Regions from separate parts of the Saccharopolyspora sp. 6M genome, predicted to be linked through region 3. Evidence: riboswitches for the same ligand, from Rfam matches in the RefSeq annotation. Region 3 holds a riboswitch; each other region holds the start of a gene.
What was found. A riboswitch is a leader RNA that binds a small molecule or an ion and turns the genes downstream of it on or off. The one in region 3 is predicted to bind cobalamin.
Positions count from the first base shown of each region.

Region 1 (9,260 bases), on a different contig from region 3:
GGACTCGGTGAGGAACTTCTGGTTCTCCTCGTCCAGCACGTAGGTCTCGGCGAGCTTCTCGTACATCCAGTCGCCGACGACACCGGTCGTGGCGTCGTAGCCGAACAGGTAGTCCACGGTGGCGGCCAGCTCGAACGCGCCCTTGTAGCCGTGCTTGCGCATCGCGGCGAGCCAGCGCGGGTTCACCACGCGGGCGCGGAACACCCGCGAGGTCTCCTCGGTCAGCGAGCGGGTCCGGATGGCGTCCGGGCGGCTGCTGTCGCCGATGTAGGCCGCCGGTGCCTTGCCGGTCAGCGCGCGCACCGTGGCGATCATGCCGCCGTGGTACTGGAAGTAGTCGTCCGAGTCGGCGATGTCGTGCTCGCGGGTGTCGACGTTCTTCGCCGCCACCGAGATCCGCTTGTAGGCGGATTCCATGTCGCCGCGTGCCTCGGTGCCCTCCAGGCCGCGGCCGTAGGCGTAGCCGCCCCACACCGCGTACACCTCGGCGAGGTCGGTGTCGTCGCGCCAGTTCTTGCTGTCCATCAGCGGCAGCAGACCGGCCCCGTAGGCGCCGGGCTTCGAACCGAAGATGCGCGTGGTGGCGCGGCGCTCGTCGCCGTGCCCGGCCAGGTCGGCCTGCGCGTGGGCGCGCACGAAGTTCTGCTCGTCCGGCTCGTCGAGCGCGGCGACCTTGCGGACCGCGTCGTCGAGCAGCGTCACCACGTGCGGGAACGCGTCGCGGAAGAACCCGCTGATCCGCACCGTCACGTCCACCCGCGGGCGGCCCAGCTCGTCGAGCGGGATCACTTCGAGCCCGTTGACGCGCCGCGACGCCTCGTCCCAGGTGGGCCGCACGCCCAGCAGCGCCAGCACTTCCGCGATGTCGTCGCCGGAGGTGCGCATCGCCGAGGTGCCCCACACCGACAGGCCCACCGAGCGCGGGTACTCGCCGGTGTCGGCGAGGTAGCGCTCGATCAGCGAATCGGCGATGGCGTGCCCGGTCTCCCAGGCGAGCCTGCTCGGCACCGCCTTCGGGTCCACCGAGTAGAAGTTCCGGCCCGTCGGCAGCACGTTGATCAGGCCGCGCAGCGGGGAACCGCTCGGGCCCGCGGGCACGTAGCCGCCGTCGAGGGCGTGCAGCGTCGCGGTCATCTCGTCGGTGGTGGCGTCCAGCCGCGGCACCACCTCGGTGACGGCGAACTCCAGCACCCGCACCACGTCGTCCGGCGCGTCGCCCAGCACCGAGCGGCACACCTCGACGACCGCGCCGAGCTCCCAGCCGCGCTCCTCCAGGCCCGCGACGAGCGCGTGCGCGGAGGTCTCCACGTCGTCCACGGTGCCGCGGGCGACGCTGCCGTCCTCCAGCATGCCCAGCGCCTCGCGCAGGCCGGGCAGCGCACCGCTCTGCCCGCCCCACACCTGGCGGGCGCGCAGCATCGCCAGCACCAGGTTCACCCGCGCCTCCCCGGTCGGGGCGGCGCCGAGGACGTGCAGGCCGTCGCGGATCTGCGCGTCCTTGATCTCGCACAGCCAGCCGTCGACGTGCAGCAGCATGTCGTCGAACTCGGCCTCGTGCGGGCGCTCGTCCAGGCCGAGGTCGTGGTCGAGCTTCGCGGCTTGCATCAACGTCCAGATCTGGCTGCGGATCGCGGGCAGCTTCGCCGGGTCCATCGCCGAGATCTGCGCGTGCTCGTCGAGCAGCTGCTCCAGCTTCGCGATGTCGCCGTAGCTCTCCGCGCGCGCCATCGGCGGCACCAGGTGGTCCACCAGCGTCGCGTGCACCCGGCGCTTCGCCTGGGTGCCCTCGCCCGGGTCGTTGACCAGGAACGGGTACACCAGCGGCAGGTCGGCCAGCGCCGCGTCCGGTGCGCAGGACGCCGACATGCCCGCGGTCTTGCCGGGCAGCCACTCCAGGTTGCCGTGCTTGCCGAGGTGCACCATCGCGTGCGCGCCGAACTCGTCGGTCATCCAGCGGTAGGCGGCCAGGTAGTGGTGGCTCGGCGGCAGGTCCGGGTCGTGGTAGATCGCGATCGGGTTCTCGCCGAACCCGCGCGGCGGCTGCACGACCACGACCACGTTCCCGGCGCGCAGCGCGGCCACCACGATCTCGCCGTCCGGGTCGTGCGAGCGGTCCACGAACTGCTCGCCCGGCGGCGGGCCCCAGTGCTGCTCGACGCTCTCCCGCAGGTCCTGCGGCAGCGTGGCGAACCAGTCGGCGTAGCGCTTCGCGGGGATGCGCACCGGGTTGCCGGACAGCTGCTCCTCGGTCAGCCAGTCCGGGTCCTGGCCACCGGCGGCGATCAGCGCGTGCACCAGCGCGTCGCCGTCCTGCGCGGCCACGCCGGGCAGCGCGTCCGGGCCGTCCGCCGGGCCGATGTCGTAGCCGGCCTCGCGCAGCCGCCGCAGCAGGCCCACCGCGCTCGCCGGGGTGTCCAGGCCGACGGCGTTGCCGATCCGGGAGTGCTTCGTCGGGTACGCCGAGAGCATCAGCACCAGCCGCTTGTCCGCGGCGGGCACGTGCCGCAGCCGCGCGTGCTTCACCGCGATCCCGGCGACGCGGGCCGCGCGCTCCGGGTCGGCGACGTACACCGGGAGGCCCTCGGCGTCGTTCTCCTTGAACGAGAACGGCACCGTGATCAGGCGGCCGTCGAACTCGGGCACCGCGACCTGGGTGGCCATGTCCAGCGGGGACAGGCCCTCGTCGTTGTCCTCCCACGCCTCGCGGCTGGAGGTCAGGGTGAGGCCCTGCAGGATCGGCACGTCCAGCGCGGCGAGCGCGCCCACGTCCCACGCCTCGTCGTCGCCACCGGCGGAGGCCGTCGCGGGCTTCGTGCCGCCCGCGGCCAGCACCGTCACGATCAGCGCGTCCGCCTCGCGCAACGTGTCCAGCAGGCCCGCTTCGGGGGCGCGCAGCGAGGCGCAGAACACCGGCAGCGCCTGGCCGCCCGCGTCCTCGATCGCCTCGGACAGGGCGTGCGCGAACGCGGTGTTGCCCGCCATGTGGTGCGCGCGGTAGTAGAGCACCGCGACCTTCGGGCCTTCGGTCCGGCGCGGGGTCCGCTCCAGCAGACCCCACTTCGGCGTCTCCACCGGCGGTTCGAAGCCGTGGCCGGTGAGCAGCACCGTGTCGGACAGGAAGTTGAACAGCTGCGCCAGGTTCTCCGGTCCGCCCTGCGCGAGGTAGCCGTGCGCCTGCGAGCAGACGCCGCCGGGCACCGTGGAGCACTCCATCAGCTCCGCGTCCGGGGCCTGCTCACCGCCGAGCACCACGACCGGGCGCGGTCCGGCGAGCAGCGCGTCCAAGCCCTCCTCCCACGCGCGGCGGCCGCCGAGCAGCCGCACCACGACGAGGTCGGCGCCCTCCAGCAGCGGCGGCAGGTCGTCCACGCCGAGCCGAGCCGGGTTGCCGAGGCGGAAGTCCGCACCGCTGGCGCGTGCGCTGAGCAGATCGGTGTCCGATGTGGACAGCAGCAGGATCATGCGGCACGCTCCCGGCTGAGCAGGGACGCGGGCGTGCGGACAGGACGCATGGTCAACCTTCCTCGGGGTCCTCGCCCCGGAGTCGTCGGCACCCGGTGTGGCACCGGGCGGTGGCGGCGCCGGAGTGTCCTGGCTCCCGGATCGGCGCTCGCTCCGGCCTTCCCACCCGCGCGGCGCGCGGGCAGTGGCCTCGTACTCGGAGTCCGCTCCCCGGTGACAGTGGCGGGACCGCGCCGGACTCGCACCGGCTTCCTCCGCACGTCGCCGCCGACAACTCTCCGCAACGGGGCGATCGTTCGTCAAGTGGCCGATCGTGCGCACGCGGGAGAGATCCCGCACTCGGCCGGTCCGGCCGCCCGGTGAGGCGCATCGCGTTTTGCGGACGCGATCCGGGCGGGACGTAGTATCGACGGTCGCCGGTGCGCCCCCGAGTCCGCGCACCCCGGACAGCGGCGCCGTGCGCTGCGAGTTCCGGACCAGACCACGATCGACGAGAGCGGGGACGAGCGTGCCGCGACGAGCCGGACCCGACGCGTGCCCCGGCGCGCTGCGGGTGCACGAGGCCGCCGACGGGGGACTGGCCCGCGTCCGGGTGCCCGGCGGGCGGCTCGCGGCGCGGCAGGTGCGGGCGCTGGCGACCGCGGCCGCGCTGGGTGACGGCGGCTGGGAACTCACCTCGCGGGCGAACGTCCAGGTCCGCGGGCTGTCCGCGGCGGCGGTGCCGGAGTTCGCCGACCTGCTCGGCGCGGCCGGGCTGCTGCCGTCGCCGACGCACGAGCGGGTGCGCAACGTCGTCGCCTCGCCGCGCACCCGCCCGGGGGCGCTGGACGTGCGCGCGGTGGCGGTGGAACTGGACGAGCGGCTGCGCGCCGACCCGGAGCTGGCGGAGCTGCCCGGCCGGTTCCTGTTCACCGCGGACGACGGCGGCGGCGAGGTGACCGCGCTGGGCGCGGACGTCGCGCTGCACCCGGCGGACGGCTCGGTGGCGGTGCTGCTCGCCGGGGCCGACCTCGGGCTGCGGGTGCCCGCGGCCGACGCGGCCCGCGCCGCGGTGCTCGCGGCCGCCGCGTTCCTCGCGGAGCGGGACCGGCTGGGTGCGGAGAGCTGGCGGCTCGCGGAACTGCCCGGCGGCGCGGAGCGGATCGCTGGCCGCGTCCGGGAGGAATTCCCCTGCACCCCGGCGGAATCCGTGGTCACGCCCGGTGATCCGGTGCGCACGCACGCCGAGCTGGGCGTGCTGGCCCGCGACGACGACCGGGTCGACCTCGCCCTCGGCGCACCGCTGGGACGGCTGGACGCCGCGCAGATCGCGGTGCTCGCCGCGCAGACCGAAGAGATCGCCGCCCGGACCGCCGCACCGCACCCGCTGCGGCTCACGCCGTGGCGCGCGCTGCTGCTCACCGACGTCCCCGCGGCCGAGGCGCCGCGCAGGCTCGCCGAGCTGGCCGCCGCCGGGTTCCTCACCGACTCGGGCGCGCCGCTGGCCGGAGTGACCGCCTGCACGGGCAGCCCCGGCTGCGCGAAGTCCCTCGCCGACGTGCGCGCCGACGCGCTGCGCACCACCCGGCCCGGCCCGCTGCCGGTGCACTGGGCGGGTTGCGCGCGCCGCTGCGGCCGACCGGCCGGGCCAGGAGTGGAAGTGCTGGCCACCGAGGCCGGCTACGAGGTCGGCGGCCGTGCCGCCGGCGATACGTCCGCCGCGCTCGACGCGGCACGGAGGGCAGTGTGAACACCGCAGACAGCACCGGCGGCTACGAGTACGTGCGCGACGGCGCGGAGATCTACCGCCGTTCGTTCGCCACGATCCGCGCTGAAGCGGAACTCGACGGCATGCCACCGGAAGTCGCCCAGGTCGCCGTCCGCATGATCCACGCCTGCGGCATGGTGGACCTGGTCCGCGACATCGCCTGGTCGCCGCGCGCGGTGCTCGCCGCCCGCGAGGCGCTGCGCGGTGGCGCACCGGTGTTCTGCGACGCCGCCATGGTCGCCGCGGGCGTCACCCGGGGCAGGCTGCCCGCCGACAACGACATCCTCTGCACCCTCGGTGACGAGCGGGTCCTCGGCCTCGCCGCGGAACTCGGCACGACCCGCAGCGCGGCCGCGATGGAGCTGTGGCGGGACCGGCTGGACGGGTCCGTGGTGGCCGTCGGCAACGCGCCGACCGCGCTGTTCCGGCTGCTGGAGATGGTCGACGCGGGCGCGGGCAGGCCCGCCGCCGTGCTCGGGCTGCCCGTCGGGTTCATCGGCGCCGCCGAATCGAAGCAGGCCCTGGCCGACCACCCGGCGCTGGAGCACCTGGTGGTGCACGGCCGCCGCGGCGGCAGCGCGATGGCCGTGGCCGCCATCAACGCGATCGCGAGCGAACAGGAGTGAGCAGCACCGTGGAGCAGGCAGGCAGGTTGTTCGGCGTCGGGCTCGGCCCGGGAGATCCGGAGCTGGTGACGGTCAAGGCCGCCCGGCTGATCGGCGAAGCCGACGTGATCGCCTACCACAGCGCCCGGCACGGCCGCAGCATCGCGCGTTCCGTCGCCGCCCCGTACCTGCGGGACGGCCAGGTCGAGGAACCGCTGGTGTACCCGGTGACGACCGAGACCACCGACCACCCGGGCGGCTACCAGGGCGCCATCGACGAGTTCTACGCCGACGCGGCCGAACGCCTCGCCGCGCACCTGGCCGCGGGCCGCACCGTGGCGCTGCTGTGCGAGGGCGACCCGTTCTTCTACGGCTCCTACATGCACATGCACAAGCGGCTGGTGGGCCGGTTCGAGGTGGCCGCGATCCCCGGCGTGACCTCGGTGAGCGGGGCGGCGGCGATGCTCGGCAGGCCGCTGGCGGAACGCGACGAGGTGCTGACGGTGCTGCCCGGCACGCTCGACCCGGACGTGCTCGCCGAGAAGCTGGCGGGCACCGACGCGGCGGCGGTCATGAAGCTGGGCCGCACCTTCGACGGGGTGAAGGCGGCGTTCGAGAAGGCGGGCCGGCTCGACGAGGCCTACTTCGTGGAGCGCGCCACCACCGACCGGCAGCGGTTGCTGCCGCTGGGCGAGGTGGATCCGGCGTCGGTGCCGTACTTCTCGCTGGCGCTGCTGCCGAGCCCGGTGAACGCGGACAGCCCGCTGAACCTGACCGACGCGTCCGGGGTACCCGTTTCCGCTGCGGCGCAACGGGAAACTCCCGAGCCCGCGCCGACGGCGAGCACCGGCGAGGTCGTGGTCGTCGGCCTCGGCCCGGCCGGTCCGCAGTGGACCACGCCGGAGGCGCACACCGCCGTCGCCGCCGCCGACGACCTCGTCGGCTACGGCCCCTACCTGGACCGGTTGCCGACGAACCCGCGGCAGCGCAAGCACGCCTCGGACAACCGGGTGGAGGCCGAGCGCGCCGAGTTCGCCCTGGACCTGGCGCGGCGCGGATCCCGCGTCGTCGTGGTGTCCTCGGGCGATCCGGGCGTGTTCGCGATGGCCAGCGCCGTGCTGGAGGTCGCCACCGAGGAGCGGTTCGCGGAGGTGCCGGTGCGGGTGCTGCCCGGCCTCACCGCGGCGCAGGCGGTGGCGAGCCGGATCGGCGCGCCGCTGGGCCACGACTACTGCGTGCTGTCCCTGTCGGACCGGTTGAAGCCGTGGGAGGTCATCGTCGAGCGGCTGGCCGCGGCGGCGAAGGCCGACCTGGCGATGGCCATCTACAACCCGGCCTCGCGCAGCCGCACCTGGCAGGTCGGCGCCGCCCGCGACGTGCTGCTGGAGCACCGCTCCCCGGAGACGCCGGTGGTGATCGGCCGCGACGTGGGCGGGCCGCAGGAGTCGGTGCGGGTGGTGCCGCTCGGCGAACTCGATCCGTCCGATGTGGACATGCGCTGCCTGCTGCTGATCGGCTCGTCCACCACGCGCTCGGTCGGCGGGACGGTGTTCACGCCGCGCCGCTACCCGGCGTGACGCAGCCGTTCCACAGCGGCGGCCACGGTCCCCACCACGGGCACCGGTGGTTCCGGCGGGCGCCGCACCAGCACCACCGCGACGCCCAGCAGCCGGGCCGCATCCAGCTTCGGACGGGTCATCGGGCCGCCGCTGTCCTTGGTGACCAGCACGTCGATGCGGTGCTCGCGCAGCAGCGCCACCTCGTCGTCGAACGCGAACGGGCCGCGGGCCAGCAGCAGCTCGGTGCGCGGCGGCAGCGGCGGTTCCGGTGGGTCCACGGCGCGCACCAGGAACCGCAGGTCCAGGTGCGCGAACCGGTGCACGCCCTGGCGGCCGGTGCTGAGGAAGATCCGCTCGCCCAGGCCGGGCAGCGCGGCGGCGGCCTCGTCCAGCGAATCCACCAGGTGCCAGTGCGGTTCCGGTTCCCAGCCGGGCCTGCGCAGCACCAGCAGCGGCAGGCCCGCCAGTGCGCAGGCGCGCACCGCGTTCGAGGTCATGGCGGCGGCGAACGGGTGCGTCGCGTCCACCACCTCGTCGATGCGTTCGGCGCGCAGCCACGCGGCGAGGCCCTCGGCACCGCCGAAACCGCCGATCCGCACCTCGCCCTCGGGCAGCCGCGGGTCGCGCACCCGGCCCGCCAGCGAGGAGATCACGTGCACCGCCGGTTCGCCGCCGAGCCGGGCGGCGAGCTCGCGGGCCTCCGCGGTGCCGCCGAGCACCAGCACTCGCCGCACCTCGACCATGCGGCCAGCCTAGGCGGTGCGCTATGACCGGCCAGGCGCTGCGCTACGGCTGGACGACCGGCGCCTGCGCCACGGCGTCCACCGCCGCCGCCTACACGGCGCTGCTCACCGGCGGGTTCCCCGATCCGGTGGGCATCGTGCTGCCGAAGGGGCACCGCCCCGAGTTCGCCCTCGCCAAGGAACGCCTCGGCGCCGGGTCGGCGATGGCGGCGATCGTCAAGGACGCCGGGGACGACCCGGACGTGACGCACGGCGCGCTGGTGTCGGCCACGGTCCGCCCCGCCGAACCCGGCGCCGGGGTGGTGTTCCGCGCCGGTCCGGGCGTGGGCACCGTGACGAAACCGGGCCTGCCGCTGCCGGTGGGCGAACCGGCGATCAACCCGGTGCCGCGCGAACTCATCCGCGGCGTCGTGCGGCAGGTCGCCGCCGAGCACGGCGGCAGCGGGGACGTGGTCGTGGAGATCTCCGTGGAGAAAGGGGAGGAACTGGCGCGGCGCACCTGGAACCCGCGCCTCGGCATCCTCGGCGGCCTGTCCATCCTCGGCACGACCGGCGTGGTGGTGCCGTACTCGTGCTCGGCGTGGATCGACAGCATCCGCCGCGGCGTGGACGTGGCCCGGGCCGCCGGGCTGGAGCACGTCGCCGGCTGCACCGGCAGCACCTCGGAGAAGCTCGTCGACCGCACCTACGGCCTCGCGCCGGAGGCGATGCTGGACATGGGCGACTTCGCGGGCGCGGTGCTCAAGTACCTGCGGCGCCACCCGGTGCCCCGGCTGACGATCGCGGGCGGCATCGGCAAGCTCGCCAAGCTCGCCGACGGGCATCTGGACCTGCATTCGAAGCGGTCGCAGGTGAACTTCGCGCTGCTGGCCGGGATCGTGCGCGACGCGGGCGCCTCCGTCGAGTTCGCCGAGAGCATTCGCGGCGCCAACACCGCGCTGGACGCGCTCACCCGCTGCCAGGCCGAGGACATCCCGCTCGGCGACCTCGTCGCCGCCCGCTCCCGCGACTTCTGCCTGACCACCCTCCAGGGTGCCCCGATCGACGTCGAGGTCCTGGTCATCGACCGCGCGGGCACCCTCGTCGGCCACGCCCCGTTCCGCTGACCAGCGCCTACCGCATCGAGCGCCGGGCGGCTTCGGCG
Region 1 is NZ_JAIUJZ010000164.1:754-10,013, reverse strand. Features, by position in the region: gene cobN (cobaltochelatase subunit CobN) at 1-3,462, opposite strand, end outside; cobalamin riboswitch at 3,585-3,717, opposite strand; gene cobG (precorrin-3B synthase) at 3,971-5,191, shown strand; gene LCD31_RS20825 (precorrin-8X methylmutase) at 5,188-5,835, shown strand; gene LCD31_RS20820 (precorrin-2 C(20)-methyltransferase) at 5,844-7,391, shown strand; gene LCD31_RS20815 (cobalt-precorrin-6A reductase) at 7,379-8,116, opposite strand; gene LCD31_RS20810 (cobalt-precorrin-5B (C(1))-methyltransferase) at 8,140-9,222, shown strand; gene LCD31_RS20805 (hypothetical protein) at 9,230-9,260, opposite strand, start outside.
Region 1: it holds a riboswitch for cobalamin, as region 3 does, so the genes downstream of both, cobN (cobaltochelatase subunit CobN) here and LCD31_RS17895 (ABC transporter substrate-binding protein) in region 3, are expected to answer to the same signal.

Region 2 (10,811 bases), on a different contig from region 3:
CGGGATCACCTCGTCGTTCGCGGTGCCGCTGCTGATCGCGGGCGGGGTGGCCGTGCTCGGCGCGCTGAACTACGCGTTCTTCATGCCGCGGCTGCGGCCGCTCGCCACCGAGGAGACCGCGTGATCGAGATCAGCGAGCTGACCGACCGGGTGCGCGGCGTCGTGCGCGCGCTCGGCGCCCCCGCGGAGGTCGCCACCGAGGTCGCCGACCACCTGGTGCGGGCCGAGCTCTCCGGGCACGCCAGCCACGGCGTGCTGCGGTTGCCGCAGTACGCCGCCGAGATCGAGCGCGGGCTGATCGTCGCCGGGGCGCGCGCGGAAGTCGTCAGCGCGACACCCGCGGCGATCGTCGTCGACGGCCACCACGGCTTCGGCCACCACGCCGCCGCGCTGGCCACCGAGGAGGCCGCCGTCGCCGCCGAACGCCTCGGCGTCGCCGCCGCCACCGTCCGCCGCAGCACCCACATCGGCCGCCTCGGCGAGTACGCCGAACGGCTCGCCGCGCGCGGGCTCGTCGCGCTCGTGCAGGTCGGCGCCGCCGGACCCGGCGTGGGCAGCATGGCGCCGTTCGGGAGCGGCAGCGGCAGGCCCTTCCTCAACACCAACCCGTGGTCGGTCGGCGTCCCCGCCGCCGACGGCGCGATCGTGTTCGACGGTTCGATGTCGACCATCGCCGAGGGCAAGGTGCACGCCGCGAAGCGCACCGGTGATCCGTTGCCGGAGGGCGCCGTGCTGACCGCGGACGGCCTGCCGGGCACCGACCCGGAGGACTTCTACGCCGACGGCACGCTGACCCCGCTCGGTGGCGCGCTCGCCGGGCACAAGGGCTACGGGCTGGCCCTGGCCGCCGCGCTGCTCGGCGGCCTCGCGCACGCCGACGGGTCCGCCGCCTCGCTGCGCGGCCTGGCGCGGCTGCGCGGACCCGACGAGGACCCGGCGGGCCTCGGCGGTGTCACGATCATCGCGCTCGACCCGGGCGCGTTCGGCGAGCGGGACGCCTACGCCGCGACCACCGGCCGGGTCGCCGCCGCGCTGCGCGCCGACGGGGTGCTGGTGCCCGGCGACCTGGAACGGCGCAGCCGCGCCGAAGCCGGTACCTCCGTCGCGCTGCCGCCCGGAACCCTCGCCGAACTCGCCGCCCTCGAAACCAGCCTGTTGTGACCGACCACCCCGAAAGGACCGACATGACCGCGCCGAACCGGCCGATCATCCTCACCGCCGCCCCCGTCGGCTTCGCCGCGGACGGGTCGGTGGACCTGGCGGCCTCGCGCCGCATCCTCGAGTTCATCGCCGCCTCCGGCACCGACGGGGCTTTCGTGCTCGGCACCACCGGCGAGTTCCCCTCGCTGACCGAGCGGGAGCGGCACGACCTCGCACGGCTCAGCCTGGAAGTGCTGCGCGGCAAGCGGGTCGTCGTGCACGTCGGCGCGCCCAGCGCGTTCCAGGTGCGGGGGCTGATCGCCGACGCCCGCGAGCTCGGGGCCACCTCGGTCGCGGTGCTCACCCCGTACTACCTGCCCGCCGGGGACGAGGCGATCGTGGAGTTCTTCCGGTCCGCCACCGCCGACGCCGACGGGCTCGACGTGTACGCGTACCTGTTCACCGACCGCACCGGCAACGCCGTCCGGCCGGAGCTGCTGGGCCGGATCGCGGCGCTGCCCGCGGTCGTCGGCGCCAAGATCAGCGGTGAGTCGCTGGACGCGGTCGCCGCCTACCGGGACGCGGTCCCGGCGGACTTCCAGATCTTCACCGGTGGTGATCGGGACATCGCGCAGGTGACCGCGCGCGGCATCGACGGCGTGGTCTCCGGGGTCGCCTCGGTGCTGCCCAAGCCGTTCGTGGCGGCCGCCGACGCCGGCGCCGCCGGGGACCCGGCCGCGGTGTCCCGGGCGCAGGACGGCGTCGACCTCGCGGTGGACGCGGTGCGCGGCGACCCGGAGCGGATGAAGGCCGGCCTGGCGCTGCAGGGCGTCGAGGCGGGCACCAGCCGGATGGCGCTCGACCCGGTGGACGCCGCCGGGCGCGCCGAACTGGAACGCGCGGTCGCCGCCCATGGCTGAGCGCGGCGGGCGCGTGTGCGTGCTCGGCAGCGCCAACGTGGACACCGTGGTCCGGGTCGAGCGCAGGCCGCTGCCGGGGGAGACGGTGCGCGGCCTCGGCCGGGACCGCTTCGCCGGCGGCAAGGGGCTGAACCAGGCGGTGGCGGCCGCCCGGATGGGCGCGACCGTCGACTTCCGCGCGCGCGTCGGCGCGGACGGCGAAGCGGACTTCCTCGCCCGGCGGCTGGCGGCCGACGGGCTCGACCTGTCCGGCGTGCTGCGCACCTCGGCGCCGACCGGCACCGCCGACATCGCCGTGGACGCCGCCGGGGAGAACACGATCGTCTTCTGCGGCGGCGCGAACGACGAGTTCACCGAGCTCAGCGCCGCGGACGGGGCGGCGATCGCGACCGCGGACGTGCTGCTGCTGCAAGGCGAGGTTCCGGTGCCGGTGCTCGTCGAAGCCGCCGGGCTCGGCCGCACCGTCGTGCTCACCCCGGCCCCGGTGCGGGCGTTCCCCGCCGCACTGCTCGACGCGGTGGACGTGCTGGTGCCCAACGAGCACGAGGCCGCCGAGCTCACCGGTGAGCGGGACCCGGCCGCCGCGGCGCGCGCGCTGTCCACCGGCGGACGGTCGGTGCTGGTCACGGTCGGGGAGCGCGGAGTGGAGCTCGCCGCCGACGGCCGCTCGCTCGGGCGCGTGCCCGCCGTGCCGGTGTCCACCGTGGACACCACCGGCGCCGGGGACACCTTCGCCGGGGCGCTCGGCGCGCTGCTCGCGGAAGGGGCCGCGCTGCCCGAAGCCGCCCGGGTCGCCGCCGCGGCCGCCGCGCTCAGCGTCACCAGGACGGGCGCGGGCGGCATGCCGCACCGGCACGAGGTGACCGAGCTGCTGGCGGCGACCACTATTGTCCACGGTTGACGATGTGATCGAGGGAGGATGCATGTCCGACTCGCTCGTCCGCGCGGATTCGCTCGGGGAGCGGCTGGCCCGCACGCTCCGGGACCGGATCGTGCGCGGGGAGATCTCGCCGGGCACGCACCTCGTCGAGGACTCCGTGGCGGAGAGCTTCGACGTCAGCCGGGGCCCGGTCCGCGACGCGCTGAAGCTGCTGCGGCTGGAGAACCTGGTCGAACCGCAGCGCCGCGGGGTGCACGTGGTCGGGCTGAGCGCCGCGGACGTCCGCGAGCTCTACGCGATCCGGCAGGCCATCGAGACGCTCGCCGTGACCAGCGCCATCGGTCTCGGCGAGCAGCGCTCGGAGACGGGCATGCTCCGCGGGCTGCGCGGCATGTCCGAGACGGCCACGCCGCCCCGGGCCGCCGAGTTCGCCGAGCACGACCTGCGGTTCCACCGCGGCATCTACGAGGCCAGCGGCAACCGCAGGCTGCTGACGATCTGGCTGCAGATCGAGCCGCTGTTCGCCAGCATGCTTGCGGTCACCAACAGCGAGGACGAGGACCTGGGCCCGGTGTGCACCGCGCACGAGCAGCTGCGGTCCTCGATCGCCGACGGCGACGCGGCGCGCGCCACCTCGCTGCTCACCGCGCACCTGGCGGGCTCCGAGGAGCGGATGCTCGCCGCGCTCCAGCGCATCTGGGCCGCCACTTCCTGACACCACGCGGAACCCGGCTCCTCGCCACCGGCGGGGAGCGGGTTCCGCGCGCCCGGAACACCCCGAGAGAGGAACCATGACCGGTCACATCGTCAGCTTCTACGACCTCAACGACATCACCGAGGCGTCGTTGCGCGAGCACCTGCCGGACCTGCCCGGGCTGCGGATCACCGAGATCGGGCCGGAGCAGGACCCCGCCGCCCACCTGGACGCGCTGGCCACCGCGACGATCGTGCTGGCCCCGCTGGAGAAGGAGCGGCGGATCGGCGCCGAGCTGCTGGACGCGATGCCGCGCTGCGAGCTCGTGCAGTCCGTCGCGGTCGGCTTCGACGGCGTGGACCACCTCGCCGCGGCCGAGCGCGGCATCCCGGTGGCGAACCTGCCCGGGTTCAACGCCGACGCGGTCGCCGACTGGACGGTCGGTTCGCTGCTGTACCTGCTGCGGCACTACGCGGCCGGGCACCGCAAGGTGGAATCCGGCGGCTGGGGACCGGAGGGGTTGCGCGGCCGCGACCTGGCGGCGCTGACGGTCGGCATCCTCGGCTTCGGCAACATCGGGCGCGCGGTGGCCCGTCGCCTGGACGGCTTCGGCGCCCGGGTGGTGGTGCACGACCCGGTGCCGTCCGAGCCGGGCCGGGAGTACCTGCCGCTGGCCGAGGCGGTGGCCGCCTCGGACGTGCTGAGCCTGCACCTGCCGCTGAACACCGCCACCCACGGCCTGGTCGGTGACGAGCTGCTGGCGCGGATGCGGCGCGGCGGCTACGTGCTCAACGCGGGGCGTGGCGGCGTCCTGGACGAGCGGGCGCTGGTGCGGGCCCTGGATTCCGGGCAGCTGGCGGGCGCGGCGCTGGACGTGTTCGAGCAGGAACCGCTGCCCGCGGACTCGCCGCTGCGGGGCCGCTCGGACGTGCTGCTCAATCCGCACACCGCGGGCGTGACCTGGGACGCCTACCACAACCTCCGCGGGAGGTTGTTCGCGAAGCTCGCCGCCGTGCTGACCGGGGAGCGGCCCGCCGACGTGGTCAACGGGGTCGAGCCGCGCCCCCGCTGAAGTTGGCGGGTTCTCGTCATCGGGGGCTGTTTTCGGGGGTGGGAGCGCCGGTGGTCCTGGTCCGCTCGGGGCAGCCGGTGCGCCGGGCCGGTCGCTCGATTCTTGGGCGCTACGGCCGAAACCGCGTTGCTGCCGGAGCCGCCCGCTGGACGCACGGGACATGATCAGCGCGTCCAGCGGGGAGGGCGCGAGTTCTCCGGATCGACCCGATCCGGACCGGATCAACGGCAGGCGTGATGAGTGTGAACGAGAAGGTTGCGGTGCCCCGCATCGGCGCGGTTCGGCTCGGCTCGGTCGGCTTGGCCGTCGTCGCCGCGCTGTCGCTGGCGGGATGCGGCGGCGTGCAGGTCGACTCCCCGAAGGACGCGAGCGGGGAGAAGCCCTGCGACCTGGTGCCCGAGCAGACGGTGCACGAGCTGGGATTCCACCTGGGCGGCAAGGAGAGCGCGGGCGCGTGCACCTGGAGCACCCCGCGGGACAGCGTGCGGCTGGAGGTCGGTGTGGTCGCGGACCGGTCGCTGCAGGACTTCCAGGACGCGGCCGAGGAGTACTCCGACTTCGGCGAGCTGACCATCGGCGGGCACCCGGCGGTGCGCGCGAACTCCGGTGACCCGAAGGCCGACGGCACCTGCGAACTGGTCGTGGCCGCCGACTCGGACCAGGCGGTGTCGGCGAAGTCGAAGATCCCCAGCGGTGCCACCGCCGACCCGTGCGAGCTGGTGGAGCGGGCCCTCGACGCGGCCGTCCCCTCCTGGCCCGCCGCCTAGCCGCCGGGCGCACGGCGAGGTCGCGGTGATCCCGCGTCCGGTGAGGTGGCAGCACCGGGCGCGGGAGCCGGAGTCGCCGATGTCATATTCGCGAACGGCGATGCGTGCGCCGGTGTCCGCCACCTGCGGCGACACCGGTTCCGCCGACCGCGGTGCGGGTTCCGGGCGGTGGCCGCGGCCTTGACATCGGCCACCGGGGCTGCGAACTTCTGAGCCGTTCGAACGACGGTGTGCAGGAAGCCGGTGCGAATCCGGCGCGGTCCCGCCACTGTGAGTGGGGAGTCGTCCTCCACCCGAGCCACTGCCGGTCCCCGGCGGGAAGGCCGGAGGCCGGTGCCGATCCGCGAGCCAGGAGACTGGCACCGTCGTGCCGATTCGTGCGGGGTCGCGGAGCCCCGGAGGAGGTACGTGGTGTCGCGCATCGCCGCATCGCGCCGGGAAGTCCGGCAAACCGTCCACATCGGACACTAGTCGTCCCCGCGGGTTCGTCCCGCCGCTGTGCGTTCCGTTCCGGTTCCAGCTCGGGGAGACACGTGCGTCCTGCCACCACCACTGATCAGTCCTACGTGGACTCGCTGGTCGAGTCCGCGCTGTCCGGCCACGTCCGCGATGCGGACGGGAACGGCCCGGCGGAGCTCTCCGCCGCCGTCGCGTTCCTGACCGTGCAGGCCGCCCGGCACACCGGGCGCGGCACCGGCTACACCAACACCGTGCTCAGCGTCCGGATCGCCGACGCCGTCGGCTCGTGCGCCGTCGAACCCGGCGCCCTGGACGAGGACGCGGTGCGCGCCGCCGTGGGCCGCACCGCGGCCGAGCTGCTGCGGCACCCGCTGCTGCCGGTGCGGGTCGCGGCGCTGGACGCCTACCTCGCCGCGCTCACCCCGCACGCCGCGCACCCGCTGTCCCGGCAGGTGGTGATCCCGACGGGCGACTCGCTGGTCAAGTCCACCGCCCGCGCCCGCGCGGTCGCCGCGATCACCGCGGTCCCCGATGGCGGCCGGGTCGCGGTGATCGGCGTGGTGAACTCGCTGCTCGACGCGCTGCGGGACCGCGGGCTCGACTACGTGCCCTGCGACCTCAAGGGCGGCCGCACCGAGTGGGACGAGCCGATCCGCACCGACCACGCCGCCGCGATCGACGGCGCGGACGCGGTGCTGGCCTCCGGCATGGTCCTCGGCAACGGCACCTTCGACGACATCGCCGCGACCTGCGCGGCCCGCGACCTGCCGCTGACCCTGTTCGCGCAGACCGGATCCGCTGTGCTGCGGGAACTGCTCGGCGGCCCGGTGCGCGCGCTGTCGGCGGAGCCCTACCCGTTCTTCTGGCTCTCCGGCGAGGACACCACGATCCACACCTACGAGGCCGCCCGCGCCACCGAGGTCGTGCGGTGACGGGTCGCGCGCCCGCCCGCTGCGACTCGGCCCTGGACCTGATCGGAGGCACCCCGCTGCTGCGGGTCGCCGCACCGATCGCGTTCCCGCACCCGGGTTTCTGGGCGAAGCTGGAGAGCACCGCGCCGGGCGGCATGAAGGCCCGCGCCGCGCACGCCATGCTCACCGCGGCCCGGGCCCGCGGAGAACTGCGCCCCGGCGGGACGGTCGTCGAGTCCACCAGCGGCACCCTGGGCATCGGCCTGGCATACGTGGGGACCGCGCTGGGCCACCCGGTCGTCGTGGTCGCCGACGCGGAGCTCGATGGGCAGACCCGCGCGCTGCTCACCGCGCACGGGGTGCGGGTGGAGCTGGTGCGCGACCCGCACCCGGTGGGCGGCTGGCAGCGCGCGCGGCTGGACCGGGTGCGGGAGCTGCTGGCCGAGCTGCCCGGGGCGTACTGGCCGGACCAGTACAACAACCCGGACAACGTCACCGGCTACCGCGCGCTCGGCCACGAACTGCTGGACCAGCTGCCGGACGCGCAGGTCGTGGTGTGCAGCGTCGGCACCGGCGGGCACAGCGCCGGCATCGCGCGGGCGCTGCGCGAGCGCGCCCCCAGGGTGCGGCTGGTCGGGGTGGACGCGGCGGGGTCCGCGGTGTTCGGCGACCCGGTGGCGAAGCGCCTGATGCGCGGCCTCGGCAGCAGCATCCACCCCGGCAACGTGGACTACGCGGCGTTCGACGAGGTGCACCTGGTCGGCGCGGCGGAGTCCGTCGCGGCCTGCCACCGGCTCGGGGCCGGCGCGTTCGTCACCGGCGGCTGGAGCACCGGCGCGGTGGCGCTGGTGGCGTCCTGGTGCGCCCGGGAGCTCGGCGCGGACCAGGTGGCCGCGGTGTTCCCGGACGGGCCGCACCGCTACTGGGGGACGATCTACGACCCGGACTTCCTCGCCGCGCAGGACTTCCCGGAACCCGCCGCCGAACCGGTGGACGCGGACGGCATACCGTCCGAAGTGGACAGCAGAACGACGTGGAGGAGGTCGCGCAAGGTGGTCGATCCGTGTGCCCGGCGAGCCGACGGCCCGGCGGAATGCCCGGTCTGCGAGGTGCGGCCGTGAACCGCGCCGCGTTCGCCCGGTTGTCCCCGGCGGCGAAGCTGCTGGTGATCAACCAGTTCGGCATCAACGTCGGCTTCTACATGCTGATGCCGTTCCTGGCCGCGTACATGAGCGGGAACCTCGGCTACGGCGCCGCCGTGGTCGGGCTCGTGCTCGGCGTCCGCAACTTGAGCCAGCAGGGCATGTTCCTGCTCGGCGGCACCGCGGCGGACCGCCTCGGCTGCCGGCCGATGATCATCGCCGGTTGCGCGTTGCGCGTGGTGTCGTTCGGCCTGTTCGCCGTGTTCACCACGCTGCCCGGCCTGTTCGCCGCCGCGATCCTCACCGGCCTGGCGGGGGCGCTGTTCAACCCGGCGGTGCGGACCTACCTGATGCACGAGGCGGGGGAGCGGCGCGCCGAGGTCTTCGCCGTGTTCAACGTGTTCCAGCACGCGGGCACCCTGGTGGGGCCGCTGCTGGGCGCGGCGCTGCTGACGGTGGACTTCCGGGTCATCGCACTGGTGGCGTGCGTGGCCTTCGCGGTGCTCACCGGCGCGCAGCTGCTGGTGCTGCCGCACCGCGAGGTCGAGCCGCAGCGCCAGAGCGTGCTGGGCAGCTGGCGGGAAGTGGTGCTGAACCGCCGGTTCCTCGGCTTCACCCTGGCGCTGTCGGCGTACTTCGCGCTCTACAACCAGCTCTACCTGACGCTGCCGCTGGAGGCGCAGCGCGTGTCCGGGGTGGCGTGGTCCATCGCCGTCGTGTTCGGGGTGTCCACGCTGATCGGCGTGTTCGGGCAGGTGCGGATCACCGAGTGGTGCCGGGCGCGGTGGAGCTCCGGCCGGTCCATCGTGGTCGGCCTGGCCTGCATGGGCGGCTCGTTCGTGCCGATCCTGCTGGCCGCACCCGTGCTGCCGGAACGGCTACCCGTCGGCGGCATCGCCGGGACGGTGCTGGCGTTCGTGCCCGTGGTGCTCGCGATCGTGCTGTTCACCGTCGGGCAGGCGATGACGAACCCGTTCGCGATGGAACTGCTTCCCGCGGTCGGCAGCGAACGCCTCGCCGGCACCTACTACGGCTTCTACTACCTGGTCTCCAGCCTGGTCGCGGCCGCGGTCAGCTGGCTGGCGGGCGCGCTGCTGGACGCCTTCGCCGAGCCGGGGATGCGCTGGCTGCCGTGGGCGGTGCTGCTGCTGGTGGGCTTGGCCGGCAGCGCGGGCACCCGCCTGCTGGAACGCCGGGGAGCGCTCACCCCCACCACCCCGGCCGAGGCCTGACCGCCCGAGGACCAAGCGAATCTCGGCCCTCTCCTGTCAGCGGCGAAGCCGCTGAGCCGCCGACCACGTACGCAGGTCGACCACCCGCCACCCGAGTGCTGAGCAACCCGAGTTCGACCACCCGCAGCTCAGCGGTCTAGCCATTCCGGACGGGAAGAGCCTCGGGGAACCAGAACGGTGCGGTAGTGGCCGGGGGTCGCGGACATCCGGACCTGGTCGGTGACGCCCTGGTAGTGGCCCAGCGGCGTCTCGGCGGTGAACGTCTCCGGGTCGAGGTAGGCGTGCCGGGCGTCGCTGCCCGCGGTGGCCGCCGCGTACTCCTTGTCGAACACGCCGAGGCTCAGGATCCAGAGCGCGGCGCGGGTCAGCGACACGTGCACCCGGTAGCTGCCGCCGTCGACGGCGCGGCGGGCCAGCGCCTCGGCCACCCCGGTCGCCATCAGCCAGGACACGATGTAGTCGTTGACCACCAGGATCGGCGGCAGCGCCGGCGTCTCCCCGTCGCCCTCCAGGTTCATCATGCCGGTGAGGCTGCCCGCGGTCTGGTCGAAGCCGACGCGCCCCGCCCACGGCCCGCGCTCGCCGTTGAGGGTGGTGGTGGCGTGGACGATGCCGGGCCGGGCCTCGGCGGCCTGCTCGGCGGAGAGCCCGATGGAGTCGAGGAAACCGGGCCTGCGGTTGGCGAAGAACACGTCCGCTCCGGCCAGCAGCTCCCGGATGCGCCGCGACCCGTCTGCGCCGTAGGGGTCGACGGTCGCGGAGCGGGTGCCGACGTTCGCGGTCACGTAGGTGGTGTCGTGCTCCATCTCGCCGGGCCGCCACAGGTTCAGCACGTCGGCCCCGTGCAGGGCGAGGGCGCGCCCCACCCCGGCTCCGGCGATGACGTGGCCCATGCCGAGCGCGCGGATGCCGTCCAGCGGCGAGCCACCGCCGGTGAGCGGTTCCGGTTCGCTCTCGCCGATCTTGGTGATCTCGATCAGCGGCAGGTCGGCGAGGGCGTCGCGGTAGTGCGGTTCGGCGAGCAGTTCCTCGGTGCTGCGCAGCATCGGCAGCACGGTGCCCGCTTCGACGGCCGCGTTCTCCAGGTCGAGCGCGTTCCAGCCGGAGATCGCCTTCGCGACGGCCTGCGCGTCGTCCGGGACACCCAGCAGCTTCTGCGCCGCGATCTTGATCTTCGGGTAGGGGTTGAGCGGCATCACCCAGCGGTCGTCGGCGGTGCGGTAGAAGGCGAACCCGAGCGCGTTCGACGGGTTCGCCGCCGAGGCCGCCGGGTAGCCGTTGACCAGCTCCCACCGGCGGTCGTAGAACGGGCACAGCCGGTGCGGCGCGGACCGCAGGTCCACCTCGATGTCCTGGCCCTCGCCGCCGCGCAGCCGCCACAGCTTCGCGATCGCCGCCGACTTCGCGGCCAGTGCGATCGCCGAACCCCCGCCGAGGCGCAGGGTGCTGGGCACCACCGGGTCCGCGCCGTGGAAGGTGATGGAGCCGCCGGTGTCCGCGGCGCTCATGCCGACGCCGCCGAGCACCTCCGCCAGCTCGCCCGCCGGATCGAACTCGTCCGAAGTGGACGGTTCGGCCACCGCCTTGGTGACGC
Region 2 is NZ_JAIUJZ010000038.1:37,318-48,128, reverse strand. Features, by position in the region: gene LCD31_RS07040 (MFS transporter) at 1-124, shown strand, start outside; gene LCD31_RS07035 (Ldh family oxidoreductase) at 121-1,161, shown strand; gene LCD31_RS07030 (dihydrodipicolinate synthase family protein) at 1,185-2,060, shown strand; gene LCD31_RS07025 (ribokinase) at 2,053-2,961, shown strand; gene LCD31_RS07020 (GntR family transcriptional regulator) at 2,984-3,655, shown strand; gene LCD31_RS07015 (2-hydroxyacid dehydrogenase) at 3,732-4,706, shown strand; gene LCD31_RS07010 (DUF3558 family protein) at 4,949-5,473, shown strand; cobalamin riboswitch at 5,668-5,853, shown strand; gene LCD31_RS07005 (hypothetical protein) at 6,007-6,864, shown strand; gene LCD31_RS07000 (PLP-dependent cysteine synthase family protein) at 6,861-7,964, shown strand; gene LCD31_RS06995 (MFS transporter) at 7,961-9,217, shown strand; gene LCD31_RS06990 (CoA transferase) at 9,346-10,811, opposite strand, start outside.
Region 2: it holds a riboswitch for cobalamin, as region 3 does, so the genes downstream of both, LCD31_RS07005 (hypothetical protein) here and LCD31_RS17895 (ABC transporter substrate-binding protein) in region 3, are expected to answer to the same signal.

Region 3 (10,811 bases):
CGCTGACCGGCAGCTCCGGCAGGAACCGGACGTGCGGATGGCCGTCCACTTCGGACACCTCGCAGCGGACGCCGTAGACCTCGGCGATGGTCCGCTCGGTCAGCACCTCCCGCGGGGTGCCCGCCGCCACCACCCGGCCGCCGGAGAGCACCGCCAGCTCGTCGCAGAACATCCCCGCCAGGTTCAGGTCGTGCAGCGCGATCACGCTGGTCACCGGTAGCCGCCGCACCAGCGCCAGCAGGTCCAGCTGGTGGGCGATGTCCAGGTGGTTCGTCGGCTCGTCCAGCACCAGCTCCACCGGTTCCTGCGCCAGCGCCCGCGCGATCTGGGCGCGCTGGCGCTCCCCGCCGGAGAGCCCGTGCCAGCGCCGGTGCGCCAGCCCGTCCAGGCCGGTCTGCGCCAGGGCGCGGCGGATGATCTCCTCGTCCGCCGCGCTCCGCCCGCCCCAGCCGCTGCGGTGCGGGGTGCGGCCGAGGGCGACGACCTCGGCGACGGTGAGGTCCACGTCCGTGCCGACCTGCTGCTCGACCACCGCCACCCGCCGGGCCAGCTCGCGGCGCGGCCAGCGGTCGGTGGTCCGGTCACCGACCGCCACCGTCCCGCTCGCCGGTCGGCGCAGGCCCGCGAGCAGCCGCAGCAGCGAGGACTTCCCGGATCCGTTCGGCCCGAGCAGGCCCACGGTCCGCCCGGGTTCCACGCGCAGCCGCACCCCGTCGAGGATCAGCGCTCCCCCGGCCGACCAGGACACGTCGTTCGCGGTCAGGCTCACGAGACCCTCCCCCGCTTGGCCAGCAGCACGGCGAACGCGGGCACCCCGACGAGCGCGGTGACCACGCCGACCGGCACCTCCTGCGGCGCGGCGATCGTGGTGGCCAGCACGTCCACCCACACCAGCAGCACCGCGCCCAGCACCGCCGTCACCGGCAGCAGCGCGCGGTGCCGCGGTCCGACCAGCAGCCGCGCCGCCTGCGGCAGCACCAGGCCGACGAACCCGATCGCGCCCGCGGCGGCCACCAGCGTCGCCGCCAGCAGCGCCGTCGCCACCAGCAGCACGATCCGCAACCGCTGCACGTGCACCCCGAGGGAGGCCGCCGCGTCCTGGCCGAACGCGAACGCGTCCAGCGCCCCAGCCCGGGCCAGGCACAGCACCAGGCACGCCACGCACACGATCCCGGCCAGCACCACGTCGTTCCACCGCGCCCCCGACAGCGAACCCAGCAGCCAGAACAGCACCCCGCGGGTCTGCTCCGCGTCCGCCGACGTGATCACGATGTAGGAGGTCAGCGCGGAGAACAGCTGGGTGCCCGCGACCCCGGCCAGCACGGTGTGCCCGGCGGCGCCACCCGCGACCGACGCCAGCAGCAGCGCCAGCGCGAACACCACCAGCGCTCCCGCGAACGCCCCCGCGGTCAACCCGATCGCCCCGGCCCCGAGCCCCAGCACCACCAGCGACACCGCGCCCGTGGAGGCCCCGGCCGACACCCCGAGCAGGTACGGGTCGGCGAGCGGGTTGCGCACCAGCGACTGCAATACCGCCCCGCACACCCCCAGCCCGGCACCGCAGATCGAGGCCAGCAGCGCCCGCGGCAACCGCAGCTGCAGCACGATGCCCTGCCCGATGCGGGACACCTCGGTGTCCACCAGCCCGAGCCGGTGCCCCACCACGCTGCCCACGTCGGCGACCGACAGGTCCGCGGGCCCGAGGGTGACCGCGGCGGCGATCGACAGCAGCAGCGCCGGGATCCCGGCCAGCACGATGGCGGAGGCGGGCAGCCGCCCCGCCGTCACCGCTGCCGGTCCAGCTCGACGAGCCGGTCCGCGAGCCGCTCGATGCCCTGCACGGTGCGGAGGCTGATGTTCAGCTCGGTGCCGGTCATGCTCAGCAGGTGGTCGTCGCGGACCGCGGCGAGCCGGGACACCGCCGGGTCCTCGTGCAGGAACCGCTCCTTCGCCGCGAGCCCGTCGCCTTCGCCGTCGCGGGTGAGATCGCCGAGCACCAGCAGGTCCGGGTCGCGGGCCAGCACGTCCTCCCAGGACACCTGCGGCCACATCGAGGTGACGTCGTCGTAGGCGTTGCGCACGCCCAGCTCCCTGGCCATGATCGCCGGAGACCCGGTGGAGCCCGCCACGTACGGGGATTCGGTGCGGGCGAACCAGAACAGCACCGAGATGTCGCCGCGCGAGTCCAGCCCGGCGACCTTCTGCCGCGCCGCCTCCACCCGGCCGCGCAGCTGCTCGTTGAGCGCCCGGCCCCGCTCGGGGACGCCGAACAGGTCGGCGATGTCCTGCACCTCCTGGTGGATGTCGGCCAGCTGCACCGGTTCCGGCAGCGGCGCCTCCTCCGGCAGGCAGTTGCTCGGCGACAGGTAGGTGGGCACGCCGAGCTCGGTGAACCGCTCGCGGTCGGCGACGCGCTCGTCGGTGAACATGGCCTGGTAGGCGCCGAGCACGATGTCCGGTTCGGTGTCCAGCACGGACTCGAACGACGGGGTGTTCTCGGCGAGCTTCGGCACCCGCGCGTTCGCCGCGGCCAGCGGCGGGTCGACCGGCTCCGTCCAGGTCGCGGTGCCCACCATCCGGTCGGCCAGTCCCAGCGAGAGCATGATCTCGGTGGTCGACTGGTTCAGCGACACCGCCCGCCGCGGCGGTTCCGCGACGGTGACCTCGGTGCCGCAGTTGTGCAGCGTCGTCGCCCCGGCGGCGGGTGCGGTGTCGTCGGCGGGGGCGGCGCAGGAGGCCAGCACGGTCGCGGTCAACGCCACCAGTCCGGCCCGGAACGCGCGGGGGCGCGAGAACGGCATGTCACGTGGTTCCTCACCCCGGACCCATGCGCGGGGCCCGGCAGGCTGCGACCCGGCACCGAGTGCGGTCCGGGGAGCCAGCCAGGTCTTCGGGCTCGGGTTCGCCGGGCGAGGTCCCTTCCCGGACCCGGTGGTCCAGTGGTCGCGGCCGTGCGGCCGTTCCTCGCCCATCGCCCCTACCGCTGCGCGTCAGCTCCGGATTCCGACCGGATTCCCTGCCCTCGCGGGCGCGACTGGCTCCCGAGCACCCTAACCGGACATACCACTACCCCATCAAGGTGATGTTCCTCGCTGCGGGCACCGCCACTCGTTCTGCTTTCGGGGATGGGTGGCGGACTCAGCGCTTTCCTCGCTGCGGGATCGTTTTCACAGGTGGCTCCGCCACATGCGAAAACGCTGTTCTCGCGAGGAAAGCGCTGAGAACCCGCGGGTGGTCGACCTGCGCGCGTGGTCGCTGCTCAGCGGCTTCCCCGCTGACAGGGAACGACCCCCGAGCAACGGACGAACAGACATCAGTCCGGTTGCAACATCGTGCGGATGTTCTCCACCGGCGGGGTTCGCTCCTCGAAGAGGCATTGCATCTGGTAGCCGTCGGCGGTCGCGGCGAGCCGGTCCGCCGCCGGAGCGGGCAGCACTTCGGCCAGCTTCTCCCGCAGGTGGACCAGCGAAGCACGGCTCACCGCGCGGAATTCCGGGTCGCGCATGCCGAGGACGTACAGCTCGTAGGTGACGACGCTGGTGCCGCGCTCCGCGGTGAGGTGGTGGTGGACCAGCTCGGCGAGCCGGGCGACGACGGTGTCCGCGGTGACCCCGCGCAGCCACTCGTCGAGGGACTCGGCGCGGGAACGCAGCACCCGCCTGCTCGCCTCGATCAGCAGCGCGCGCACCGATTCGAAGTGGTAGGCGACGGAACCGACGGGCACCCCGGCCTGCTGCGCGGCGGCGCGCGCGGTGACGCGGGAGGTGCCGCCGTCGCGGATCAGCTGGATCGCGGCGTCCACGATCCGCTCCCGCCGTTCGGGATCATTCGGGGTGTTCTTCGGCCGCACCGCGTTCCTCCCGCGAATCCCGCCTCGCCAGGTTGATCATCGCGACGCCGCCGATCACGCACGCGACGCCGAGCCATGCCACCGGGGGCAGGTGGTCGGCGAACAGCACCGATCCCAGCAGCGCGACCCCGGCCGTCCCCGCGCCGGTCCAGATCACGTAGGCCACGCCCAGCGGGATCACCCGCAGCGCCCGCGACAGCAGCACGACCGTCGCACCGTAGCCGACCACCGCGACCGCCGACGGCACCGGCGCGGTGAAACCGGCGGAGGCCCGCAGCGCCAGGGTGGCGACGATCTCCAGCACGATGGTGCCCGCGAGGTGCGCCCACGCCCGGCGCGCCGCGCTCATCCGCCCGTCCCGGTGCCGAGCAGCACGATGCCGAGCAGCGTCACCGCCATGCCGCCGAGCTGCACCCGGCTGGTGCGCACCGCGAAGAAGACCCGGTCCACGGCCACCAGCACCACCGCCGCGGCGCCCGTCCACACCGCGTACACGAGTCCGACCGGCAGCCGCTGCACCAGCCAGGACAGCAGCACGGTCGCGATCGCGTACCCGGCGATCGCCGCGATCCCCCAGCCCCAGCGGGTGAATCCGCGCGAGGCCCGGGTGCACAGCGAACCGCACAGCCCCGCGGCGATGGCCAGGCACAGCATCCCGAACGTCATGCCGACAAGAGTATGTACAGCTGTTCATAAATGGCAAGCGGCCGTCCCGGCGGACCCTGCGGCACCGGCGTCCGGTGATCCGGCAGGCTTGTCGGGGTGCCGCGGTCGCGGACCACCCGCTCGGTGGCTGCCCGCACGCTCGGACGGTGCGGTACTGACGAGCACGGGATTCCTGGGGAGGAAGCATGCAGCTCGACGACGAGCCAGGCGAGGTGAAGGCGGGTCGCGCGGCGCGCGCCGCGCTGGCCGGGGCGCGGTCGTTTCGCGCGGCCGCGCACGGGCTGCTCGCCGAACCGGACCGGCTGCGCGCGCTGGCGCGGCGGCGGTACGACGCGTTCCGGCAGCGGGAGGCGTGGGAGCGGTTGCGCGCGATGCCGGTCGGCAGGCTCCGCGAAGCCGCGCAGGGCAGGCTGCGGCTCGGCGAGCTGGAACGCGCCGGCTTCCGCACCGTCGCCGACGTGGCCGCCGCGACCCCGGAGCGGTTGCAGACCGTGCCCGGCGTCGGCCCGGCCATCGCGCGACAGGCCGCGGACGCCGCCGGGCGCCTCGCGCAGGCCGGCGCGCAGGACGTCGTGGTGCGCCTCGACCCGGACCGGCGCGATCCGGAGCACGCCGCGCTGCTGGCGGCGGTGCGCGCCTGGGAACTCGCCGGAGAGCGGATCTCCGCGCTGCAGGAGGAGATCCGGCGCGGGCTCGGCACCCTCGACGAGCTGGAACCGCCTGCGCAGCGGACCCGCAGCAGGCTGCGGATGTGGTTCACCGGGGCCGGTCGCGGGGCCGCCGCGCTCGACGCGCGGGCGCGGCTGGACGGGCTGCTCGCCGAACCCGGCATCCGGCAGGTTCGCGCCACCGCGGCGGACGCCGTCGGCGCGGAGGAGCGGCTGGCGCCCGCGGCGCTGTGGCAGGACTACGAACGCCGCGCCGCCACCTACAACACGCTGCTCGCCGAGCTCACCGGCCACGCCGGGACCGCCGCCGGAGCCGCCACCGGGCAGCTGCCGCCGGAGCAGGAGCGGCAGGTCACCGCGACCGGGCTCGACACCGGGCTGATGCGGGTCGCGCTGCGCGGCTACCAGGCGTTCGGCGCGAAGTTCGCCCTGGCGCGGCGGAAGTCGATCCTCGGCGACGAGATGGGCCTGGGCAAGACGGTGGAGGCGCTGGCCGCGATGGCGCACCTCACCGCGCGCGGCGGCACCCACTTCCTGGTGGTGTGCCCGGCCGGAGTGCTGATCAACTGGGTGCACGAGACGTCCCGGCGCAGCGCGCTCGTGCCGCACCCGCTGCACGGCCCGGACCGGGACGCAGCCACCCGCGAGTGGCTGCGCGACGGCGGGGTCGCCGTCACCTCGTTCGACACCCTGCAACGGCTGCGCGGGGTGGCGGACGCGCCGCTGTCGATGGTCGTGGTGGACGAGGCGCACTACGTGAAGAACCCGCAGGCGCAGCGCTCCCGGGCGGTGGTGTCCCTGGTGGGCCGGGCGGACCGCGCGCTGCTGCTCACCGGCACCCCGATGGAGAACCGCGTCGACGAGTTCCGCACCCTCGTCGGCTACCTGCAACCGGAGGTGGCCGCCCGGCTCGACGCGCGGGACGCGCTGGCGCCGGGCCGGTTCCGGCGGGCGGTGGCACCGGTGTACCTGCGGCGCAACCAGGAGGACGTGCTCACCGAACTGCCCGAGCTCATCGAGCTGGAGGACTGGGTCGAGCTCACCGGCTCCGACGACACCGCCTACCGGAACGCGGTGGCGTCGGGGAACCTGATGGCCATGCGGCGCACCGCCTACGAGCAGGCCGGTTCGGCGAAGCTGGCGCGGCTGCGGGAGATCGTCGAGGAAGCCGCGCAGCAGCGGTGGAAGGTCGTCGTGTTCACCTTCTTCCGGCCGGTGCTCGCCGCCGTCCGCGAGGCCGTCGGGCCCGCCGCGATGCCGAAGGACCTGGACGGCCACCTCACCGACAAGCAAGGACTCGTCGACGAGTTCTCCGAGCGGGACGGGCACGCCGTGCTGCTCGCCCAGATCGACGCGGGCGGCACCGGGCTCAACATCCAGGCCGCGAACGTGGTGGTGCTCGCCGAACCGCAGCTGAAACCCAGCGCGGAGGAGCAGGCCATCGCCCGCTGCCACCGGATGGGCCAGACCCGCAAGGTCCACGTGCACCGCATCCTCGCCAAGGACACCGTGGACCAGCGGCTCCGCGAACTCCTCGAGGGGAAATCGCGCCTGTTCGACGCCTACGCCCGGGAGAGCGCCGCGAAGCTCACCGACCCCGAGGCGCTCAACACCCGTCCCCTGGACGAACGCCGCCTGCACGACGCCACCGTCCCCGTCGAACGCCGCATCGTCGAGGTGGAACGCGACCGCCTCGGCCTCGGCTGATCCTCACCAGGTGACGGGGAGGGCGTGCAGGCCGAAGATGGCCGCGTCGTTCTTGAGCGGGATCTCGTCGAGCGCGGCCGTCGGGCGCAGGCCGGGGATCTTGCGGAACAGGGTGTTGTAGACGATCTCCAGTTCCATCCGGGCCAGGTTCTGGCCGAGGCACTGGTGCGGGCCATAGCCGAACGCGACGTGCTGGCGGGCGCCGCGCTCCACGTCGATCTCCTCGGGGCGCTCGAACGCGGCCGGGTCGCGGTTGGCGGAGCCGCCGAGCGCGAACACGCCCTCCCCCGCCTTGATGGGCTGGCCGCCGATCTCCAGGTCGTCCTTGGCGATCCGCACCGTGATCAGGTCGGTGATGCTGAAGTAGCGCAGCAGCTCGTCCACGACTTCGAGGGTGCGTCCCGGTTCGGCGATGACCCGGTCCCGCAGCCGCGGGTTCTGCATCAGCGCCAGCGAGCCCAGCGAGATCATGTTGCCGGTGGTGTCGTGCCCCGCGGTCAGCAGCAGGAACGCGAGGTCGACGAGCTCGGCGTGGTCGTAGGAGCGCTCCTCGGCCGGTTTCGCGGCCTGTCGGCTGAGCAGGTCGTCGCCGGGCTCCGCCTCCTTCGCCGTCACCAGTTCGTCCAAGTAGGACTGGAGGTCGAAGAAGGCGCGCTGCCGGGCCAGCGGCGGCTCGGTGGTGTTGAGCATCGTCGAGGTGCGGTCCTCGAAGAACTCGTGGTCGGCGTAGGACACGCCGAGCAGTTCGCAGATCACCAGCGACGGCACCGGGAACGACAGCGCCCGCACCAGGTCGGCCGGCTGCGGCCCGGCCAGCATCGCGTCCACCGCCTCGTCGACGATCTGCTGGACGCGGGGTCGCAGCGCCTCGGTCTTGCGCACGGTGAACTCGCCGACGACGGCCCGGCGGGCGCGGGTGTGCACCGGCGGGTCCATCCCGGCCAGCGACAGGGTGGAGTCGTTGTCGCTCTTGGCGAGCTCCACCATGTGCGGGAAGTTCGGGTCACCGCGGTCGGAGCTCAGCCGCGGGTCGATGAGCGCCTTGCGCACGTCCTCGTAGCGGGTGACGATCCACGCGTGCCTGCCGGTGGGCAGCAGCACGCGCTGCACCGGCGAGTTCTCCCGCAGTTCCGGGTATTCGTCCGGTAGCCGGTACGGGCACCTCCGCGGCGGCGGGAACGCCAAGGCGGTGTCGTCGTGTTCGACCATCTCGGTCACAGCAGACCATCCCTCATCAACGATCGGCGGGGAGGTGAACGGCCCACCGGCCCGCGTTCCCGGGACGGATGGGCCATTCACCTGGGTGGACCCGCGGAGATCAGGCGGGCTTCTCGGCGGTCAGCAGGACCGAGCCGAACTCGTCCACGTCCACCATGTCGGCGGGGCTGAACTTCGTGTCCGCCTCCTCCTGGAAAACCGGGTCGAGCTGGTCGTTGGCGGCGCTCATCTGCTGGAAGGTGGGGCGCACGCTCTGCTCGGTGATGTCGAGCAGTTCGGCGAACCGCAGCCCGGCGCGGCGCAGCATCGGCAGGTAGTCGTCCCCGTCGGCGAGGGTCATGATGAAGTCGCGCAGGCAGCGGTCCACATGCTCCTGCTTGTCCGCGGGAATGGGGCCGCGGGCGAAGAAGTCGGTGAGGGTGAGCCGGCCGCCGGGCTTGAGCACGCGCTGGATCTCGCTCAGCACCTGCTCGCGGTCGGGCATGTGGAAGATCGACTCGATGGCGATGGCCGCGTCGAAGGAGGCGTCGGGGAACGGCAGGTTCATCGCGTCGGCATGCTGGAACTCGACCTGGCCGGCGAGCCCGGCGTCCTGCGCGAGCTCGGTGGCGCGGCTGATCTGGTCCCGGCTGATGGACACGCCGGTGACGTGGGCTCCGGTGCGGGCGGCGATGCGGCTCGCGGGCTGGCCGAGTCCGCAGCCGACGTCGAGCACGCGGTGCCCGGCCCGCAACCGCAACCGCTCGGTCATCATGTCGGTGAGCCGGTCGGCGGCCTCCACCAGCGGCACCTCGGAGTCGTCGAGGTCCCAGAATCCGAGGTGCAGGCTGCCGCCGGTGCCTTCGGTGTCGAGCGCGGTGAGGCGGTCGTAGAGCAGGCCGACCTCTTCGGGGACGGACAGGGTGGTGTTCTGGGCGGACATGGTGGCCTTCCTTCTGTTCTCACTGGACCGGAGCGGTTCGGTGGCGTCCGCGCGATCGGCGGCGACCTGGCGCCCGGAGGTCGTTGCTGTGCCGGGGAAGCTGTGCCGGGGAAGCTGCGTCGGGGATTCCGTGCTGTCGTGGAGAAACCGGGCCGCGTCGGAGGCTGTCGGAGAAACGGCGCCGCAGCGGAGTTCCGCCGCCGCGCGGGGAAACCGTCCTGCCCCGCACGATCGGGGCACACCGGAGATCGGCCGCGTCAATCGAAAACCTTTGCTGCGCCGAGGAATCGTGGCGTGATCGAGGAACCGCACCCCTCCCGGAAACTACACCGGCCGCGGGCCGACCTGGGACTCTTCCGCGGATTCTGCCGGAACCACTGGGGAATTCACTGGTCTTGATCTCCTGGTCGGATCAGTCGACGCGCACGAGGGTCTTGCCGGTGTTCTTCCCGCCGAGCATGTCCAGGAAGGCCTGCGGGGTGTTCTCGACGCCCTGCACCACGGTCTCCCGGCACCGCACGTCGCCGCGGGCGAGCCAGCCGCCCATCTCCGCGAGGAACCGGTCCTTGACGTGCTCGTAGTGGCCCACCAGGAATCCGCGCAGCGTGATGCCCTTGCCGATGGCCTGCACCAGGTTCCGCGGCCCCACCACCTCACCGCGCTCGTTGTACTGGGAAATGGCGCCGCACAACGCGAATCGGGCGCCGGGCCTCGCCAGCAGCAGGGCGGCGTCCAGGTGGTCGCCGCCGACATTGTCGAAGTAGACGTCGAACCCGTCCGGGGAGGCCTTGACCAGTTGCTGCCAGATCGGCCCGTCCCGGTAGTCGAAGGCGCGGTCGAACCCGAGTTCCTCGGTCAGGTAGCGCACCTTCGCCGGGCCGCCCGCCGAGCCGATGACCTTGGCGGCGCCGCGCAGCTTCGCGATCTGACCGACGATCGAGCCGACGGTGCCCGCCGCGCCGGAGATGAACACCGTGTCGCCGGGCCGGAACTCGGCGGCTTCGAGCAGTCCGGCGTAGGCGGCGTGGCCGGGCATGCCGAGCGCGCCCAGGTACGCCTCGGGCGGGGTGGCGGTGGTGTCAACCCGGGTCGCGCCGGCGGCGCCGACCACGGCGTACTCGCGCCAGCCGAGCCCGTGCAGCACCACGTCACCGGCCGCGAGCTGCGGGGACCGCGACACGAGGACTTCGCCGACCGCACCACCTTCGAGGGGTTTGCCGATCTGGAACGGCGGCACGTAGGTGCGCACGTTGTTCATCCGGCCCCGCATGTACGGATCGACGCTGAGCACCAGGTTGCGCACCAGCACCTGGCCGGGCCCGACGTCGGGCAGGTCGGCCCGGGCGACGGTGAAGTTCTCGGGGACCGGCATCCCGTCCGGCCGGGAGGCCAGCCGGATCTCGGTTCCCGCGGTCGGCGCGGTCATCAGGACCTCCTCGTATCAGCCGACGGGTTCGGGCCGGGGGCCAGGGTGGCCTGCCAGTGCTCGACGGCCGCGCCGATGGTCTCGACGGCACCGTCCAGCAGCAGGCGGCCGATCTCGTCCACGTGCCGGTGCTGCCACGGGTGCAGCTCGGTGCCCCGCACCCAGTCGTTGAAGGCGCCGAGCGCGGGACCGGTGTGCACCTGGCGGTTGACCTTGTCGTGCTCGTCGCCGCTCATCGCGAGCTTGGTGCTGTAGTGGAAGTACCAGCGGAACAGCCGCGCCAGCTTCAGCTTCGGCTGCTGCTCGGCCTGCGCGATCTGCGCTTCGCGGCCGCGGGAGCGCAGGTGGGCGCAC
Region 3 is NZ_JAIUJZ010000131.1:21,149-31,959, reverse strand. Features, by position in the region: gene LCD31_RS17905 (ABC transporter ATP-binding protein) at 1-769, opposite strand, end outside; gene LCD31_RS17910 (LLM class flavin-dependent oxidoreductase) at 1-6, shown strand, start outside; gene LCD31_RS17900 (iron ABC transporter permease) at 766-1,788, opposite strand; gene LCD31_RS17895 (ABC transporter substrate-binding protein) at 1,785-2,801, opposite strand; cobalamin riboswitch at 2,885-3,018, opposite strand; gene LCD31_RS17890 (TetR/AcrR family transcriptional regulator) at 3,314-3,850, opposite strand; gene LCD31_RS17885 (multidrug efflux SMR transporter) at 3,825-4,199, opposite strand; gene LCD31_RS17880 (multidrug efflux SMR transporter) at 4,196-4,516, opposite strand; gene LCD31_RS17875 (DEAD/DEAH box helicase) at 4,702-6,891, shown strand; gene LCD31_RS17870 (cytochrome P450) at 6,895-8,100, opposite strand; gene LCD31_RS17865 (cyclopropane-fatty-acyl-phospholipid synthase family protein) at 8,210-9,031, opposite strand; gene LCD31_RS17860 (NADP-dependent oxidoreductase) at 9,444-10,457, opposite strand; gene LCD31_RS29600 (PfaD family polyunsaturated fatty acid/polyketide biosynthesis protein) at 10,457-10,811, opposite strand, start outside.